Regions from separate parts of the Trichococcus shcherbakoviae genome, predicted to be linked through region 2. Evidence: predicted binding sites of a transcription regulator. Region 2 holds the regulator's gene; each other region holds the start of a gene.
What was found. The regulator LexA, encoded in region 2, represses DNA repair genes until DNA is damaged. The targets are predictions, from matches to a motif close to CNAACANNTGTTNG.
Positions count from the first base shown of each region.

Region 1: parE (DNA topoisomerase IV subunit B) is a predicted target of LexA. The motif match lies at 2,377-2,390, and genes of this name have one in related genera.
Region 3: dnaB (replicative DNA helicase) is a predicted target of LexA. The motif match lies at 1,296-1,309, and genes of this name have one in related genera.

Region 1 covers NZ_OY762653.1:54,140-58,212, reverse strand. The annotation lists gene parC (DNA topoisomerase IV subunit A) at 1-282, opposite strand, end outside; gene parE (DNA topoisomerase IV subunit B) at 279-2,348, opposite strand; gene plsY (glycerol-3-phosphate 1-O-acyltransferase PlsY) at 2,530-3,135, shown strand; gene ACKPBX_RS00240 (aldose 1-epimerase family protein) at 3,231-4,073, opposite strand, start outside.
Region 2 covers NZ_OY762653.1:245,641-249,713, reverse strand. The annotation lists gene recJ (single-stranded-DNA-specific exonuclease RecJ) at 1-593, shown strand, start outside; gene ACKPBX_RS01045 (adenine phosphoribosyltransferase) at 610-1,122, shown strand; gene lexA (transcriptional repressor LexA) at 1,209-1,832, opposite strand; gene ACKPBX_RS01035 (YneF family protein) at 2,075-2,305, shown strand; gene ACKPBX_RS01030 (ABC transporter ATP-binding protein) at 2,392-4,073, shown strand, end outside.
Region 3 covers NZ_OY762653.1:1,631,236-1,635,308, forward strand. The annotation lists gene dnaB (replicative DNA helicase) at 1-1,181, opposite strand, end outside; gene rplI (50S ribosomal protein L9) at 1,462-1,911, opposite strand; gene ACKPBX_RS07845 (DHH family phosphoesterase) at 1,915-3,933, opposite strand.

The DNA of each region.
Region 1 (4,073 bases), 190 kb from region 2:
ATCCTGGCTCAACCGGACCATCGCTTCATAGACACTGGAATCGCCATGCGGATGGTAATTACCGATTACATTCCCGACGGTTTTTGCCGATTTGCGGAAGCCTTTGTCCGAAGTGTTCCCGGCAACATCCATCGCGTACAGGATCCGCCTTTGGACAGGCTTCAGTCCGTCGCGGATATCAGGCAAAGCACGCTCCTGGATGATGTACTTCGAGTATCGCCCGAAGCGGTCCCCCATTACGTTTTCAAGCATCAGCTCTTTAATTTCCAGATTATCCACTATAGTTCACCACTTTCAAAATCTAACGAAATTTGCTCCATGTCACGAGCGGTCTGCTGATCCGAAAATTCCTTCTTCACTTTCTCCTGCAGATGCGCCTCCCCACTATCGGACGCCGGTGCAATGTCTTCCTCAAGAATGCTCTTATTGTCGGACATCGAAAACTCGACATGCTTCTCGATCCATTTTCTTCGCGGTTCGACTTTGTTCCCCATCAGTGTCGTGACCCGGCGCTCCGCTTGGGCCTTGTCATCGATCAGCACCCGGATCAACGTCCTGGTTTCAGGATCCATCGTGGTATCCCACAGCTGATCCGCGTTCATTTCCCCGAGTCCTTTATAACGTTGCAGGATATAGCCCTTGCCGATGATGTCGATTTTTTCCTGCAGTTCCTTTTCGGTCCATGCGTACTGGATTTTTTCGTTCTTGCCGAAACCCTTGGATACTTTGTAAAGGGGAGGCTGCGCCAGATAGATTTTTCCGGCTTCCAACAATGGCTTCATGTAACGGTAAAAGAAAGTCAGCAACAAGATCTGAATATGCGCACCATCCGTGTCCGCATCGGTCATGATGATGATTTTGTCATAATTGCAATCCTTAATGTCGAAATCCGCCCCGACCCCTGCCCCGACTGTGTAGATGATCGTGTTGATTTCCTCGTTCTTCAAAATATCCTGCATACTCGCCCGTTCTGTATTGATGACTTTCCCACGCAACGGCAGTATCGCCTGGAACTTGCGGTCGCGCCCTTGTTTGGCGGATCCACCGGCGGAATCACCCTCGACCAGATACAGTTCATTCTTTTTCGGGTTTTTGCTTTGCGCAGGCGTCAGTTTGCCGGACAAAAGCGATTCGTTTTTTTGGCGTTTTTTGCCATTACGCGTCTCTTCACGGGCTTTACGCGCTGCATTCCTGGCCTCTCTGGCTTTCAAGGATTTTCTGGCGAGCATTTGGGCTGTTTCGCCATTTTCTGTCAAGTAAATGCTCAACTTTTCGCTGATAAGACTATCAACGGCTGCCCGCGCTTGCGGTGTGCCCAATTTTTCTTTCGTCTGGCCTTCAAATTGGAGTAGGTTCTCCGGTACACGCAGGGACAATACTGCCGAAAGGCCCTCGCGGACATCGCTGCCTTCGAGATTCTTTTCCTTTTCTTTGATCAGGTTCATTTTTCTCGCGTATTCATTGAAGGCTTTAGTGATGGCGGTCTTCGCACCGGTTTCATGTGTCCCGCCGTCTTTCGTCCGAACGTTGTTGACGAAGGACAGGATCGTCTCCGAATAGCCGTCGTTGTACTGGAAGGAGAATTCGATTTCGATCCCATCGGCCTCCCCGCTGAAATACACGATATCATGCAACGTATCCTTTTCTTCATTTAAGTAAGCAACGAATTCCTTGATCCCTTCTTCGAAGAAAAAAGTATCGCTTTGTTCAGTCCGCTCATCATTCAGCGTGATGGTTAAGCCTTTCAACAAAAAGGCTGATTCCCGGAACCGTTCCGCCAAAACATCATAGGAAAGCTGCGCTGTTCCGAAAACTTCTTTGTCAGGTAAAAAATGAATCAACGAGCCGGATCCTTTTGTGGTGCTTTTTGCTTTGGTCAATTTGCTGGCGGGTTTTCCGCCGTCCTTAAATTTCATTGTATAGAGTGTGCTCTCTCGGATGACCGAGACTTCCAGCCATTTGGAAAGGGCATTGACGACACTCGCGCCTACTCCGTGAAGACCTCCAGAAGTTTTGTAGCCGCCTTGGCCGAATTTCCCTCCAGCGTGGAGCACGGTAAAAATGACTTGGATGGTGGGCACTCCTGAAGCGTGCAAACCGGTCGGCATGCCACGTCCGTTGTCTTTGACGCTGATGCTCTGGTCTTCATGAATCGTGATGTCGATCTTATCAGCATAACCCGACAAGGCCTCATCCACCGCATTATCGACTATCTCATATACTAAATGATGCAATCCGCGAGCATCAGTCGAACCGATATACATCCCGGGCCGTTTTCTGACTGCTTCAAGTCCTTCCAACACCTGGATGGAATCATCATTGTATTTATTCTCTTTATTTTGTGCCATAAAAAAACTCCTTCGTATCTGTTCTAAGCGAACATCTATTCTATCATACTGTATAACTTTCACTTTGGAAAGTATAAAAAATGAGACGGAATTCTGCCTCCTATAGGAAAACTGCGGATAAAATGGTAAAATGAACTGCAATTGTATATTAACTGAGCATCAACTTAGGAGTGAAGTGAGAATGACAGCAATCGTCATCGTCCTGGCCTATCTTTTGGGTTCCATCCCGTCAGGCATTTGGATCGGAAAATATTTTTATCAAACAGACATCCGCAAATACGGCAGCGGAAACAGCGGAACTACCAATACCTTCCGCGTATTAGGAAAAAAAGCCGGCATCATCGTCCTGATCATGGACATGCTGAAAGGCTCAGCGGCAACCTTATTGCCGATCTGGATGGGAGTTGAAATCCATCCCTTATTGGCCGGGGTTGTTGCAGCCTTAGGGCATACGTACCCCCTTTTCGCTGGATTCAAAGGCGGCAAAGCAGTTGCCACCAGCGCGGGTATCATGTTGGCCTACAATCCGCTTTTTTTTGGGGAAGCAATCATCGCTTTCGTTATCTACCTGTACTTCTCCAGAATGGTCAGCCTATCCAGCATCCTAGTCAGTTTTACAGCGGTCGCTCTTTCCTTCTTCTTTAACGATTGGCCATTGACGCTCGTTACGATCCTTTTGACGATCTTCATCATCTATCGCCATCGTTCCAATATTTACCGGATCAGAAACGGAACGGAAAGCAAAGTGCCTTTCGGCTACAAATCGAAGAGCGCTAAAGAAAAATAACAGAATAAGGCGGGGCCGTAAATCATCGTTGATTTACGGCCCCGCCTTTTATCAGGCCCAATGACAAATTCTGCCTAGCCTAGTTGACAACTGAATTAAAAGAAATCGATCCGATGGACATAATAACGTTTATTCCCGGGTTCAAGCGATTGGATGGCTGTCTTCCGTTCCAGCTCCCCGTCCGAATCCGACCGGTCAGCAAGTCCGCACCAAGGTTCCAAACAAACATAAGTGGCGTCTTCCTGAGGCTTCGTCCAGATTCCCAAGTATTCGAAATCCTCATAGGACATCGTGACTCCATGCTCGCTTATATCGGAAGCCAGCGTCACGGTTGTCGGTTCCGGTGTTTTGAAAATGATGGCATCATTCAAAAAGAGATCCCTTTGCAATGGGAATCTGTTTTGTTCCACTTCAACCGTTTTGTCTGGTGCAAGATAAGGCCCATCCAGGAGCAAGCGCTGGCGGGAAGTTTCCGGAGTCATTTTGATGTAGTAATCCTCGAATGTTTCCCCTGCCGTCAAAGGCACGTTAAACCCCGGATGGCCGCCGATCGAGAAATACATCTTTTCTGTATCCAGGTTCTTCACTTTGTAGCTGACCGACAATTGACTCTCGAATAATTGATAAGTCAGCTGCAATTCAAACAAAAATGGATAAACATCCTTGAAATCACCATTCGGAGCAAGGATAAAGGTAATGCTGTCTGACAAGCGCTCATGCACCGAAAATTTCGAATCGCGCGCAAATCCGTGTTGTCCCATTGTGTAAGTTTTATCGTTATGGCGGAAGGTATCGTCCTTCAGGCGTCCAACGAAGGGAAACAGGATCGGCGCATGCCTGTTCCAAACTTTTTCATCAGCCTGCCAAATATATTCGATGCCGGTATTCTTCGCGATTACACTGGTGATCTCTGCACCTTTATCTTTTACGGTTACCGC
Region 2 (4,073 bases):
CGGTATTGGCTGTGGAAGATGCCTTGTATCTGTTTTCGACTTCCGGCATCATGAAACAATTTTATGAGCGCATCCCGAACAGTTCGAACGCCGCGTTGCTCACTGACAATACAGCGGACGCCTTGCAGGATGTCAGCGCCAGCAACCTGGTGCTTTTCGAGTGTCCTTTGAAGATGAATTTGCTGGCTGATCTTTTGAAGAGCAATAAGTTCGAAAATGTGTATGTCGTCTCTCATGAATCGAACAGCGTTTATGCTGATGGAATCCCTCCGAAAGACCAGTTTGCAAAGTTTTACCAATATATCCGTTCACATAAGGATATCGATGTGAGAAATCGGTTAGATGCCTTGGCAGAATACTTAAAAATCAAAAAAAATCTTGCCATTTTTATGATTCAAGTGTTTTTGGAGGCGGGATTTGTTACAATAGACAATGGTTTCATCAATGAGGTCAAAAACCCTGTCAAAAGGGCTTTGAACGACACTCAAGTATACAAAGATCGCCTGCAGAAAATGGAAGCTGAGAAGGTATTCATCTACAGCCCGTTTTCGCAGTTGACGAAATGGTTGAATGAACAGATGATGGTACAATAATTAGGAGGAACACAAAATGGATTTGAAACAATATATTGCTGATGTCAAAGATTTCCCGGAACAAGGCATCATTTTCCGCGATATTTCACCCTTGATGGCGAACGGAGAAGCTTACCGCTATTCAATCAAAGAGATCGTGAAATATGCCCAAGATTTGAATGTCGATAAAGTAGTCGGACCTGAAGCGCGTGGTTTCATGGTCGGTTGCCCAGTCGCTGTGGAATTAGGCTGCGGATTCGCAATGGCCCGCAAAAAAGGCAAATTGCCGCGCGAAACGGTGGAAGTTTCCTACGGACTAGAATACGGAAAAGCAACGCTGCAATTGCATCAAGATGCCATCCTTCCTGGAGATAAAGTGCTGGTTTGCGATGACTTGTTGGCAACTGGCGGCACTACAGCCGCAACCATCGAATTGGTGGAAAAATTAGGCGGAGAAGTCGTCGGTTTGGCATTCCTGATCGAGTTGTTGGATTTAAAGGGCCGTGACCTGATCCAAGGGTATGACATCTTCACGCTGATGGAATACTAAGAACAACAAACAATCCGAAAATGAATAGACGCGCAAAAAGGCTGCCAGTAGTTGGCAGCCTTTTTGCAACAATCGGGGACTATCCGTTAAATAATGTGGTTCCGGTACAGACCGACTACTTTCCCCAGAATGATGACGGAATCCAGGATGATCGGATCCATGCTCGCATTTTCTGGTTGCAGACGATAGTAGTTGTTTTCTTTGTAGAATCGTTTGCAGGTCGCTTCATCATCGTCCGTCATGGCTATGACGATATCGCCGTTTTCAGCCGTGGCTTGTTTTCTGATGATGACTGAGTCGCCATCGAATATGCCTGCGTCGATCATGCTTTCTCCGCGGATCTTCAGCATAAACAAACTTCCGGAAGCGGATTTCAGATCCGGCGGAACCGGGAAATAATCGGTTGCTTCTTCGACAGCCAAGATGGGAGCTCCAGCTGTGACGGTACCCAACAACGGCATTTTATCCGACATGATCCCGAGTTTGTCCAGACCTGCTTGGGTCAGTTCGATCGCACGTGGTTTTGTAGGGTCGCGTTGGATGAAGCCATTTTTTTCAAGCCGCGACAGGTGGCCATGCACTGTGGATGTTGAGGACAGTTTTACTGCATTCCCAATTTCCCTAACGGTCGGCGGATAGCCTTTTTCTTGGACTTCTTCATAAATGTATTGAAGCACTTCAATTTGGCGTGAATCTTTATTTTTAACCATGAGATCATCATCTCCGTAATCCTAATTTTATAAGTTTAGGATACCATTAATCATCCAAAAAATCAAACAGATGTTCGCATATTCTTGGGGATTACGCAAGAATATGCTCAAAATTCTCCCGAAACCGGCAACAGCTGAAGCGTTTTCGAAAAATCGCTAAATTTATGCGTGATTGCTATTTCTTTTTCTCATAATCTTTAGTACAATTAACGAATGAATGCTTTGGAAAGGGGGATGAATACGTGTCAACAACAGCATGGGTAATGATGGTCATTTTAGGAATAGTAATAGGCGCGGTTGGCGGATTTTTCCTTGCAAGACGTTATATGGTAAAATATTTTGAAGAAAATCCACCGATCAATGAAGAAATGTTGCGCTCTATGATGATGCAGATGGGTCAAAAACCATCCGAAAGAAAAGTAAAACAGATCATGGCTTCTATGAAAGCACAATCAACAAAGAAAAAGAAATAGACTAATGAAATAATATACAAAATGTGGATCTCTACGGTTCCACATTTTTATTTTGTCCGGATACAGGTAAGAAGGGAGTAATATACGTGAGTATTTTCAAAAAATTGAGTTGGTTTTTCCGTCAAGAATGGAAATCTTATTTTGTGGGCGTCTTTTTCCTGATCATTGTGGCTATTCTTCAGGTCGTTTCGCCGCGCGTTGTCGGAATAATCATCGATGAAATTGCCTCAGGGACCTTAACGATGGCTTCTTTGTGGAAGTGGTCGGCAATCATATTGATTGCGGGCATCCTGCAGTACCTTTTCCGTTATATTTGGCGGATGAAGATATGGGGCACTTCGGCAGAGTTGGAAAAGATACTTCGTTCACGATTGTTCAAGCATTTCACCGAAATGGACGCTGTCTTTTTCCAGAAATACAGGACCGGCGATCTGATGGCGCATGCGACGAATGACTTGAATGCGATCAGGATGGTCGCAGGCGCAGGCATCCTGACATTGGCGGATTCGATTTCTTCAGGCGGGATCACGCTTTTCACAATGTTCTTCTTGATCGATTGGCGTTTGACGCTCATCGCCATGATTCCGCTGCCGGCTTTGACGCTGGTGTCGAGGATTCTCGGACAGAAGATGCACAAGCGTTTCCGCAAGGCCCAAGCTGCTTTCTCTAATCTGAATGACAAAACGCAGGAGAGTGTATCCGGCGTGAAGGTCATCAAGACATTCGGCGAAGAAGAAGAGGATATCCATGATTTCGAGGCTATGACGAAGGATGTCGTCGCGAAAAATAAAGCTGTCTACTTGGTCGATGCCTTGTTTGATCCGGCGATCCAACTTATTTTGGGGCTTTCTTTTGCATTGACGATCATCTTTGGTGGCCGTTTTGTCGTGGAGGGCAGCATCAGTATCGGTCAGCTGGTTTCGTTCATCAGTTATATCGGAATGATGGCATGGCCGATGTTGGCAGTGGGCAGATTATTCAATGTGCTGGAACGAGGCAGTGCCAGTTACAGCAGGATCGATGATCTTCTGAAGGAAAAATCAACGATCCAGGAGCAGAAGGATGCTATCCGGACGCCGGTTACAGGCGATTTGGATTTCCAGGTAGCCTCGTTCGGTTACCCGAACAGCGGAGAAATCAGCCTCAAGGATGTCAACTTTCATTTGGAGCGGGGACAAACGTTAGGGATCGTCGGCAGAACCGGATCGGGCAAAAGTACGATTTTCCGTCTGCTGTTGCGTGAGTATGACCAATATGCCGGCAGCATCAACTACAACGGGATCGATATCCGTGATTATTCATTGGATGCATTGCTGAGCGGAATCGGTTACGTTCCCCAAGACAACTTCCTGTTCTCTTCTGACGTCAGGGAAAACATCCGTTTCGCTGATCCATCCATCAGCCAGCAAAAGGTAGAGGAGGCAGCGCTCTTGACTGCCATCCATCAAGATATCCTCGGTTTTCCAGATGGCTATGATACGTTGGTCGGTGAAAGGGGCGTTTCCTTATCCGGTGGACAAAAACAGCGGATAGCGATCGCGCGGGCTTTGGTGACTGAACCGGAACTGCTCATCCTGGATGATTCCTTATCCGCGGTGGACGCGAAGACAGAGGAAGCGATCCTGACGGGGCTTAAGGAAAAGCGAGCCGAGCAGACAACAATCATTGCCGCCCATCGAATCAGCAGCGTGATGCATGCGAATGAGATCATCGTCCTTGATGAAGGGCGCATTGTCGAACGCGGGACGCATTATGAGTTGATGGAACA
Region 3 (4,073 bases), 1.4 Mb from region 2:
AAAGCAACGATATCGGCATCCTGCTCGATCGATCCCGATTCACGGATATCGCTCAATACCGGACGCTTGTCTTGCCTTTGCTCCACGCCACGGGACAATTGGGAAAGGGCGATTACCGGTACTTTCAGTTCCTTCGCCAACTTTTTCAATTGACGCGAAATGTCGGAAACTTCCTGTTGGCGACTTTCGCGGTTATTCCCTTCGATCAGCTGCAGATAATCGATCACGATGAGGCCCAGTTTTCCCTGTTCCTGCAGCAAACGACGGCTTTTTGCCCTGATTTCCGCAATCCGGATCCCCGGCGTATCATCTATGAAGATTTTTGACTGGCCCAGCGTCCCCATCGCCATGATCAGGTTGGACCACTCATCCTCAGAAAGCTGTCCTGTCCTCAGGTGGCCGGCATCGATGTTCCCTTCCGCACACAGCATCCGGTTGACCAATGACTCCGCCCCCATCTCCAAGCTGAAGATAGCGACTACCTGATCCGCCTTGGTTGCGACATTCTGCGCGATGTTCAGCGCAAAAGCGGTCTTACCTACGGCCGGACGCGCCGCCAGGATGATCAGCTCTTCTTTTTGGAGGCCCGCCGTCATTTTGTCCAAAGCGATATAGCCTGTCGGCACCCCAGTGACGTCATCGCTTCGTTGAGCCAATGATTCGATATTCTGCAGCGATGCCGAAACGACATCCGATATGCGGATGAACCCGGATCGGTTTCTCCGTTCGGATACCTGAAGGATGTTCTGTTCGGCGCTGTCCAGCATGACAGCAAGCTCATCACCCTCTTCATAGCCTTTGCGGACGATTTCTGTAGCTGATCGGATCAGATTGCGCAAGATCGATTTCTCTTCCACTATCTTGGCGTAATATTCCACGTTGGCTGAAGTGGGTACCGCGACCGCCAATTCGGCTAAGTACTCCATGCCGCCAGCATTTTCAAGCTGATTCTTCGTATCCAACTCATTCGAGATAGTGACGACGTCTATCGCTTCATTCCGATTGTTCAATTGCAAAATCGCATCAAAAATAATCTGATGATTTTTTCTGTAAAAATCAGATGATTCAAGGTATTCTAAAACATTCACAACCGTTTCGGGATCCAAAAAAATGGAACCCAGAACGGATTGCTCTGCTTCTATACTATGAGGGGGTATGCGATCTTGAAGTGTATCTTCCATTTTATATTTTCACCCTTTAGGTTTTTTCATTCGGACGAGGCAATCATTCCTGGCTACCTCGTCTTTTGCTTCCTTATTGTATCCTAAATCAGCCATATTTACAATTCAGAAAAACGAACTCTTGTTCCCATTTGTAAAAAATTCTGTTGGGTCAGTCCGCCTTAAAAAGGCCGTCAGATTAATTTTCTTCTATATTATAGGAGTTGCCTCAGTGATCCTCATAAGCAAACGAAAAGACAGAGATTGGTATCCCTGTCTTTCGTTTGTGTTTGGAAAATTATTACCCTTCCGTCACTTGTACAGTCAACATCGCTGTCACTTCCGGATGAATTTTTACGGGCATTTTTGTGAAACCCAATGCGCGGATAGGATTTTCTAATTCAATTTTTCGTTTATCCAATTTAACATTATGTTGCTTTTGCAACGCTTCAGCAACCTGTTTCGTTGTTATGGAACCGAACAATCGACCATCTTCGCCAATTTTTGCGGACAATTTGATGATTGATTCATCATTCTCCAGCAGTGCTTTTAATTCTTGGGCTGCTGCTAACTCCTCTGCCTGCTTCTTCTCTTCAGCCTTCTTTTGGCCTTTCAATGCGGAAATAGTGGCGGCATTCGCTTCTTCAGCCTTGCGGTTTTTGATCAGGAAATTAGCGTAGCCATCCGCAACATCTTTGACTTCCCCTTTTTTACCTTTACCTTTAACGTCCTCTAAAAAAACAACTTTCATTTATTATTCCCCTTCCTTGATTTTTTCTGGATTTATGACTGCTTTCAGTTTCTCAACGACTTCATGGACTGTCGTATTCTCAATCTGAGTGGCTGCATTGGATAAATGTCCGCCGCCACCTAATTTTTCCATGACTGTCTGCACATTGTATTGACCCAGACTTCTGGCGCTGATTCCGACTCTGCCGTCTTGGCGTTTTGTGACGACAAATGAAGCATCTACCGCTTCCATCGACAACATCGTGTCGGCTGTTTGAGCAGCTACGACTGTGTCATAGATTTTTTCATCTTCCCCATGGACGATCGCCAGGTTACCATTCACAAATTCCATTGTCTGCAACAAATGGCTTCGCAACAGATAAGTATCCAAGTCCTCTTTCAGTGATTTCTGGATCAGTACGGTATCGGCTCCATTAGATTGCAGATAACTGGCAGCATCAAAAGTCCTTGATCCGGTTCTCAAACTGAAGTTGCGGGTATCGACGATAATCCCCGCCAACATAGCAGTTGCTTCTATCTTATTGATAGCATCCATCTCATTGGATTGATATTCGAACAATTCAGCGATCAATTCCGATGTGGAGGACGCATAAGGTTCCATATAAACCAAAACAGAATCTTTCGGAAATTCTTGTCCGCGTCTGTGATGATCCAAAACAACTATTTTTTTGGACAGATTCAACAGCCCAGGTGCCGGTGTCATGGATGGGCGATGGACATCAACCATCACGATCAGCGTCTGTGGCGTCACCAATGCCATTGCTTGTTCAGGCGAAATGATCCGCTTCGCAATCAAAGGATCTTTGTCTATCTCCTGCATGATCCGGTTCACATCATTGGAAAATTGTTGCGGATCCAATACTATCCAGGCTTCCCGATTGTTCATCTGAGAAATGCGGCGGATTCCTAAACAGGAACCGATAACGTCCATATCCGGATAACTATGACCCATGATGATAACTTTATCGGCATGGATAATAAGCTCTTCCAAAGCTTGGCTGATCATTCTCGCACGGATACGGGTCCGTTTTTCCATTGGGTTAGTTTTACCACCATAGAAACGGGCATCTTCATTTTCGGCCCGCACAACAACCTGATCGCCACCTCTTGCCAAGGCTAAATCAATATTCGACTGCGCCATTTTAGCGACTTCTTTAAAATTGGTTTGCTCAAAAGTTTTCTCATATGAGAAACCCATGCTCAATGTCAACGGAAAATTTTGCTTGTAGGTTCTTTCCCTTATTTGATTTATGATATCAAAATTGTTTTCTTCGATTTTCTTTAATGCACGCATATTGGTCAATGCTATAAAGCGGTCATCATCTACTCGTTTCAGAAAGACATTATTCATGTTTGCCCAATTTGTGAGTTGATTCGTCAGATAGTTGTTTACATTCGATCGCTTACGATCGTTCATGGATTGAACAGCCTCATCATAATTGTCGACAATGATATTCCCAAAAACAAATTTTTCGTCTTTGTACTTCTCTTCAATTTTGGCATATTCTGTTATATCCATCAAATAAATGACGCCAATATCCTCTTGAATGATCATATCAAAATAATGATCTCCCCATTTCACACGGCGTATCACATAATCCTGCGATTCTTTAAAAAGCTGATATAATTCTTCATCAACCACTTTCAGCTTTCTGCCCAGTGTATCTTTCTTGCCAAAATACTTTATTAAATATGGGTTCATCCATTGGATTTCTTCTTGCTTATTATATAGAAGTATCCCAATAGGCATTTTAATTAAAGCCTCTTGTTCACCTTTTTTGATTCGATAAGATAAGTCAGATATGTATTGATTTGTCTCATCAATCAAATACTCCGAAGAATAACTGATGAACCCAACAATTCCAACGCATAAGAGCGTAATTCCAATACCGATTTTCCAGTCTGCAATGAAAGTCAAAACAACAATCACCAGCAATAAGAACACGATAATCAGGAAAGGAACCTTAATCTTGTCAGCCTTTATGAAGTGAGGAAGATTCTTTAACTTTTCCTTTATTTTCATGATAGCTCCTTTACTGAACCTACATTTTGCACTCGTACATTTTAACATATTCAGATAATAATAGCTATAATGCCCTTTCTGACGGGATTAGTTGACATCTCAACGTCAAATTGAATGTTTCACGTGAAACATTTCCCCTG